DNA from 2 places in the Mesorhizobium sp. WSM4816 genome. Region 1 is predicted to be linked to the other one. Evidence: riboswitches for the same ligand, from Rfam matches in the RefSeq annotation. Region 1 holds a riboswitch; the other holds the start of a gene.

Region 1 (3,717 bases):
GGCCGGCGGCATCGCGAAACCGGCGGGCAAGCGCATTGTCGGGCACGATGCCCTGCCCGACCTCGTTGGAAACCACGAACCACGGCCCGCGCGGCCGCGACAGCACATCCGCAAGCCCTCGGCATTCGGCCTCAATGTCGCGTTCGGCCAGCATGTGGTTGGACAGCCACAGCGTCAGGCAGTCGATCAGGACTGGCCGGCCGTCAGGCAGCGCCTCGATCGCGCCGACGAGATCTAGCGGCGCATCGACGGTCGTCCAACCCTCGCCGCGCCGCGCCCGGTGCAGCGCGACGCGTTCGCGCATCTCGTCGTCATAGGCTTGCGCCGTGGCGATATAGGTCCACGGCGCCGGACAGTCCGTCACCAGGCTTTCGGCATGCGCGCTCTTGCCCGAGCGTGCACCGCCGACGACCAGGGTCAGCTTGCTGCCTGGAGCAGCGCGATCAGGCAAGGCTGTCGCGCAGGCTGGTTGCGGTGCCGGTCAAGCGGCCGCGCAACAAGCCGACGACAGCGCCGAGCACCAGCCAGAACACCAGATTGGTCAGCGTCACCGCCACCACGAACTGGTGGTGCAGGCCTTCCGGGATCGGCGATTCGAAACTGTCGGGCTGCGGCGCGCCGACAATATGCGGCGCCACGATCAACGCCACGGCAATCACCGCCAGCGGCAATGACTTGCGAAAGGCGAGCAGGCCGAGACCGGCCGCGGTCGCCACCACCGTTGCCGTCCACCAGATCTGGCGCTGGGCGAGATCGGCCGCCGGCATCGCCGGCAGTTCGGGCGGCAAGCCAAGGTTCGGGGCCAGCGTGAACACGGCAAAGCCGGCAAGGCCCCAGAACAGGCCCTGTCGCCAATTGCCGATGCCGCCGGCGAACTCCGAAGCGGCGACCAGGATCAGCGCAAAGCCGATGCCGGTGACGACGTTGGCAACGACGTTAAAGGCGAAGCGCTCGAAGCCATCCGCCGGAGCCCAGCCTTCCTCTTCCGCGGTGGCTGCTTCAGCCGGCACGGCGCTGCTCATGGCATTACTGCCTGCTGCGGCCGGCGACAAACCATGGTCATGCGTGTGACCACCGCCGGCCTGTTCGTAGACTTCCGCCTTGAGGATGAGTGGCACCGTGGCGTAGGCCTGCATGCAGGCGAGAACGACGCCGGCCACAAGCCCTGCGATCGCCGCGATGAACACGACGTTGCGAAACAGTGTCATGGTGTCAGCCCCTCGTCAGTGGCAGGGAAAGCCCATCGAATGGCGATAGTCGTGGGCGGCATTGTGGACCGCATCGATATGCGAGAAGCCGACAAAACCCATGACGAAAACGCCTAGAAATGCAGCAAGCGCCAACTGCACGAAGCGCGACTGCGAGGAGACGGAAGCGCCGAGCGAGACGGAAGCGGTATTCATGTCTTGTCCTTTCGCCCTCCACCCGAGGGCATAGAAGTCAGTTCTCCTGTCGCCGGCAGGTCTCCTGGCTCGCGGATCAGCGCCCTTCCCCACCTTCCCGAAGAAGCTCTTCCCGAAGAAAATCTTCAGTGGCATATGGAGAGGACTACCGCACACAGTTGCGGGGGCAGCCACGGCATCGGGCGAATTTTGCCCCTACCGCATTCCCTCTTGGTTCCAAAACGGAACCGACGACGGCTGCGACTATAGGCAGAATCGCCGCGCCCGGCAAACCAAATTCCGCCAGCTACCAGCGCGAATGCGCCGTGCCGGCAGACCAGCTTGGTTCCTCGACGCCGCGATCTTGACACGTTGAAAGCCGATCGTCCGCGCTGCCCCTCACCTGCCTGCCGGCATCCTCTCCCCGTAGAACGGGGAGAGGGCGCTGTCATCGGCGGTCTCGCCAATCATCAGCGTTGCAAGAAGGGAGCCGGCGTTGCGGCCAGCCTCTTTCGCCCCGTTTACGGGGAGAAACGCCCGGCAGGGCTATGAGGGGCGGCGCCGGCCTCGACCACTGGCTGCGAGCGGCATACGGCGCTTTAGCCTAAGCCCTGGGCATCAATGGGCCCTGTCTTCTTTTGTCCGGGGCAACCATGATAGTCGTCTTGCAGCACTGAATCAGAATTGCGAGACCATGACCATTCCTACGCCGGCCGTTCAGGACCGATCCAGGCGCATCGTCGCTATCGACGCCGCCCGCGGCATCGCTTTGCTTGCCATGGCGAGCTACCATTTCACCTGGGATCTCGAATTCTTCGGCTACACCGATCCCGGCCTGACCGCCTTTGGCTGGTGGAAATTCTACGCGCGCTGCATCGCTTCGACCTTCCTGTTCCTGGTCGGCGTCAGCCTGTTCCTCGCCCATGGCAAGCAAATCCGCTGGAACGGCTTCTGGAAACGCTTCGCCATGGTCGGCGGGGCGGCGCTCGCCATATCGGCCGCCACCAGGCTTGCCACACCCGACAGTTTCATCTTCTTCGGCATCCTGCACGAGATCGCGCTCGCCAGCCTGCTCGGCCTGGCGTTTCTGCGGCTGCCGGCGCTGCTGACGCTGGTTGTCGCAGCTTTCGTCATCACCGCGCCGCTCTACCTCAGGTCCGAGATCTTCGATCATCCGGCCCTGTGGTGGGTCGGCCTGTCGGCAACCAACCCGCGCTCCAACGATTATGTCCCGCTGTTTCCATGGTTCGGCGCTGTGCTTGCCGGCATCGCAGCGGCAAAGCTTGCCTTCGCCTCCGGCATGCTGACGCGGCTGGCGGGCCTGACGCCCGGCCGCTGGACCAATCCGCTGGTCTTTATCGGCCGGCACAGCCTCGCCTTCTATCTGATCCACCAGCCGGTGCTGATCGGCTCAGTCTGGCTGATTTCGCAAGTCATGCCGGCAGCGGTCGAAACCAGGCAGGTCACCTTCCTGAAAGAGTGCCAGGCATCATGCGAGCAATCGCGCGACACGGAGTTCTGCAGCAGCTATTGTGACTGCATGCTCGATACGCTCGAGGGCGAGGCCACGCTTGATCGGCTCTACCGCAACGACCAGGCTGCGGAATGGAAGGCGCATCTCGACGAGCTCGCCGGCGCCTGCACTGCCAAGGCCGACGGCACTTTGATGGAGGGAGGAGCACAATGACCGACCATCAGCAGAAACCGGGCCAACAGAAACCGGGACAGCAAAAACCGGGGTTTATACCGTGGCCGCCGCTGATCTATGTCGCGGCCATCGCCGTCAGCATCGCGCTTGGCTTGCTTTATCCGCTGCCCTGGATCAGCGGCCTTTTGGGCGACATCCTGTTCGCGGCCGGCTGGGTGGCATTGTTCGGCGTCGTCGCACTCTGGTTCACGGCGATCCGCATCATGATCCGGGCAAAGACGACGCTCCACCCGAACGCCGTGCCGGACCATCTGGTTACATCGGGCCCCTTCGCCGTCAGCCGCAATCCGATCTATCTGGCCAACACGCTGCTGATGATCGGCGTCGCCCTTATCTCGGGGAACGTATGGTTCCTGCCGCTGGCGATCATCGCCGCCTTCGCAACGCAGAAAATGGCGATCGAGAGCGAGGAAAAGGTTCTGGCAACGAAATTCGGCAAGAAATACCGGGATTACGCGAAAACGGTGCGGCGCTGGATTTGAGGCGGCAGCCGATCAGGTGTTGACGCCGAGTTCCACCAGCCGCTCGACGCACGACTCTTCGGCCTGGTCGAGTTCGGCCAGGGTCTCTTCGAGATCGCGGCGCTTCTGGCGCAGATCCTCGCGCTTTTCCTCGATGCGCTTGATC
Region 2 (3,717 bases), on a different contig from region 1:
CGAGCCGGTATTGCGTACCGAAGACGTCTGCGTGTTGTCGACGTTGATGGTCGCCTGCTTGTTGATGTCGGTTCTGCCAAAGTTGTCGCTACCGGCAAAAGCGCCGCCCGCAGCAATCAAAAGCGCGGCGGCGGTAAGAACGATCTTCTTCATTTTCAAAACTCCTGGATTTTCTTGGTTCCGCCAGCCCGGCGGGCAAATGCCGCCGCCGCTGTTGGAACGAACTGTTAGTTGTTGCCGAACAGGTTACGGTCGCTGCCGTTGACGGGTTTCTCGTCAGCCGGAACCGGATTCTGCGCCGAAGCCGAATTCCGAATCGAAGCCGTGTACGAGTTGCTGTCGACCGCAGCGGCCGGCTGGTTGGCGCCGTTCGATCCAAAGTTGTCGCTGCCGGCAAAAGCGCTGCCGGAGATGGCCACAATGGCGGCGGTGGCAAGAATGAGCTTCTTCATTTCAAATACTCCTGAGTTCCTCAGATCCCGAGCGGCGGACCGCCACTTTGCTGTTTGGGACCAGCTGTTAATTGTTGCCGAAAAGGTTGCGGTCGGCGCCCTGGCCAACGGGCTGCTTTTCAGCGTGAGCCGGCGTCTGGACAGAGGCCGTATACGAGCTGTCGACCGCGACGGCCGGCTGGTTGGCGGCTTTGGACCCATAATGGTCGCTGCCGGCAAAGGCGCTGCCGGTGATGGCCAGAGCGGCGACGGCAGCAAGAGCGATCTTTTTCATTTTAGTACTCCAGTATCTTAGTCTTCAGTCCGTCTAGCGGCGTGTCTTGGGAGGATGCGCGCGTCGTTCGGACAGCCCCGATGTGGGAAGGCCATTCGGCGGATTCCAATCACGAAGTTGTTCCGTGTGGACCAAGAATCTACACCTTGAAATTGTACCAGAGGCATCTACTACCATGGTTTTATGTTTCGTTTTCAATATCTTATTCAAAATTAGCCATTCATGAATTGACGGATTGGCGGATTTGCGTTCACAGCATGCTGTACGCATTGTCAACAGAAACGAACCGTTCGGTTCGATTTTAGAAGCGGCTAATAGTCACTTTTGTAAACTGTTAACCTTCCTGGTCTCCGCCGCGGGTCGGATTCGATGTCACGGCAGCCGACAATGGCCGCCGACAAAGTGGGTTTCAGCCCTGTAGATATAAACCTGCAGGTTTCGCCGGCGGTGTCGCGCCGCATGGATACGATGTCGCTTTCATGCCGGCAGTCAGCCGGCCGGCATGATTAGATCACGCCATCTCAGGTGCCGCTTGGTGACGACGAAGCGGAGAATTGGGAAGCCGGTCAGAACCCGGCGCTGCCCCGCAACGGTGGTGGAGTTCAAGTCGCAACGGGAGACCACTGGGCCACAAGCCTGGGAAGGTGTCGCGACGAGTCCGCAAGGACACTCCAGAGCCCGGAAACCAGCCCGAGATTTTCAGACTCGACTGATCGCGGTGGGCGGTCAAGAGGTGGACGATGCACGTCCGGCCCTGTCGCCGGCGTGCAAACGGTCCTCCCTCCATCACCACCAGTTCAGTCCTTACACGAGGACAGGACATGGACGCGCGCAACGACATGCTGAGGCTCTTGCACGGCCGCAGGCAAGGCTATTCGCTCGAGCAGCCCTTCTACACCGATCCAGATTTCTTCAAGCTCGACATGGAGCTGATCTGGTATCGCGACTGGCTGTTCATCGGCCACGATTGCGAGTTGCCAAAAGCTGGCAGCTATATCACCGCCCAGATCGGCGACTATCCGGTCGTGCTGGTCCGCGACCAGCAAGGCAAGATCAATGCCTTCCACAATTCCTGCCGGCATCGCGGCAGCCGTGTCTGCAATGCCGACAAGGGCACTGCGGCGAAGCTGGTCTGCCCCTATCACCAGTGGACCTACGAGCTGGACGGCCGGCTGTTGTTTGCTCGCCAGATGGCAGACGGCTTCGACAAGAGCCAGTTCAGCCTGAAGCCGGTGGCTTGCGAAAGCGTTGCCGGCTACATCTTTATCTGCCTGGCCAACGAGCCGGCCGACTTCGCGCCGATGCGCGCCATGATCGAGCCTTACCTCCTGCCGCACCGGCTGCGCGAGGCAAAAATCGCCTTCGAATCGACCATCGTCGAGAAGGGCAACTGGAAGCTCGTCTGGGAGAACAACCGCGAGTGCTACCATTGCGCCGGCAACCATCCGGAACTCTGCAAGACATTCCCGGAAGCGCCGACCGTGACCGGCGTGCAGGGCGCCGACAGCGATCCAGAGATGCTCGCGCACTGGGCGAAATGCGAGGCGGCGGGTTTGCCGAGCAAGTTCCGCATCGATCCGGCCGGGCAGTATCGCGCCACCCGCGCGCCGCTGCTGCGCGACGCCGTCAGCTATACGATGACGGGAAGACGCGCGGTGAAGAAGAACCTTTCCGACAGCGTTTCGACCGACCGTATCGGCTCGCTGCTGCTCTATCACTATCCGACGAGTTGGAACCATATCCTCGGCGATCATGCCGTCACCTTCCGCGTGCTGCCGATTAGTGCCACGGAAACGGCCGTCACCACCAAATGGCTTGTCCACAAGGACGCGGTCGAAGGCGTCGATTACGACCTCGCCGAACTCACCCATGTCTGGACCGAGACCAACGACCAGGACCGTCGCATTGTCGAGGAAAACGCCTTCGGTATCCTGTCGAAGGCCTATGAGCCCGGCCCCTATTCGGAACTGCATGAGGGCGGCGTCATCCAGTTCGTCGAATGGTACGCCTCCTTCATCGGGCCGCGCCTTGCCGAGGCCGGGCGGCCGGCGCTGCGCAGCGTCGCCTGAACGAGGTCAAGGGGATGAATGCGATGACGGACCTTGGCCTTTACCGCCATCTCGACGAGATGGCGCCCTGGAACGACAGGCTCCAGGTGCTGGAAGTCATCGGCGTCAGCGACGAGGCGCCTGACGTGAAGACCTTCACCTTCCGCTCTGACAACCAGACCTGGTTCCGCTACAGACCGGGGCAGTTCGTGACGCTGGAACTGCCGACCACCGAGGGCCCGATGATGCGGACCTATACGCTGTCGTCCTCGCCGTCGAGGCCGTTCTCGATCGCGGTGACGGTGAAAGCGCAGGCCGGCAGCCTCGGCACCCGCTGGATGTTCGACAATCTGAAACCCGGCGTTCACGTGAAGGCCTATGGGCCGGCGGGCGACTTTTCGCTGCACAGCCATCCAGCGGCCAAGTATCTGTTCATTTCGGCCGGCTCAGGCGTGACGCCGATGATGTCGATGCTGCGCTGGCTGAACGACTGCGCGCCATGGACAGATGTCGGCTTCGTCAACTGCGCGCGAAAGCCCGAGGAGATCATCTTCCGCAAGGAGCTCGAGCTGCTCGGCAGCCGCATGCCGGGCCTGACGCTCGGCTTCATGATCGAGGAGCGGTCCAGCCGTGAGGGCTGGTTCGGCCATATGGGCCGGATCGACGCGATACGGCTGCCGCTGCTGGCCCCCGATTTTCGCGAGCGCGAAATTTTCTGCTGCGGCCCCGACCCGTTCATGCGCGCCGTGCGGCAGATGCTGGAGGCGGCCGGCTTCGACATGGCCAACTACCATCAGGAGAGCTTTGCGGCCCCGGCGGTGGAGGAAATTCCGGCCCCGTTCGGTTCGCCGGCAGAGGGTGGGCCGGCAAAAGGTGGGCCAGCAGAGGGCGGGCTCGAGGTACCTGCCGAGGCCGCAACGCCGATCCGCTTTTCGCTTTCGGA

The links. A riboswitch is a leader RNA that binds a small molecule or an ion and turns the genes downstream of it on or off. The one in region 1 is predicted to bind cobalamin.
Region 2: it holds a riboswitch for cobalamin, as region 1 does, so the genes downstream of both, AC0L3H_RS04710 (aromatic ring-hydroxylating oxygenase subunit alpha) here and AC0L3H_RS19700 (CbtB domain-containing protein) in region 1, are expected to answer to the same signal.

Annotation. Positions count from the first base shown of each region.
Region 1 is NZ_JBVVQR010000018.1:85,453-89,169, reverse strand. Features, by position in the region: gene cobU (bifunctional adenosylcobinamide kinase/adenosylcobinamide-phosphate guanylyltransferase) at 1-421, opposite strand, end outside; gene AC0L3H_RS19705 (CbtA family protein) at 444-1,208, opposite strand; gene AC0L3H_RS19700 (CbtB domain-containing protein) at 1,224-1,403, opposite strand; cobalamin riboswitch at 1,441-1,650, opposite strand; gene AC0L3H_RS19695 (heparan-alpha-glucosaminide N-acetyltransferase) at 2,077-3,069, shown strand; gene AC0L3H_RS19690 (methyltransferase family protein) at 3,066-3,572, shown strand; gene AC0L3H_RS19685 (MerR family transcriptional regulator) at 3,585-3,717, opposite strand, start outside.
Region 2 is NZ_JBVVQR010000003.1:96,461-100,177, forward strand. Features, by position in the region: gene AC0L3H_RS04695 (DUF680 domain-containing protein) at 1-153, opposite strand, end outside; gene AC0L3H_RS04700 (DUF680 domain-containing protein) at 228-452, opposite strand; gene AC0L3H_RS04705 (DUF680 domain-containing protein) at 520-726, opposite strand; cobalamin riboswitch at 1,233-1,434, shown strand; gene AC0L3H_RS04710 (aromatic ring-hydroxylating oxygenase subunit alpha) at 1,548-2,795, shown strand; gene AC0L3H_RS04715 (FAD-binding oxidoreductase) at 2,819-3,717, shown strand, end outside.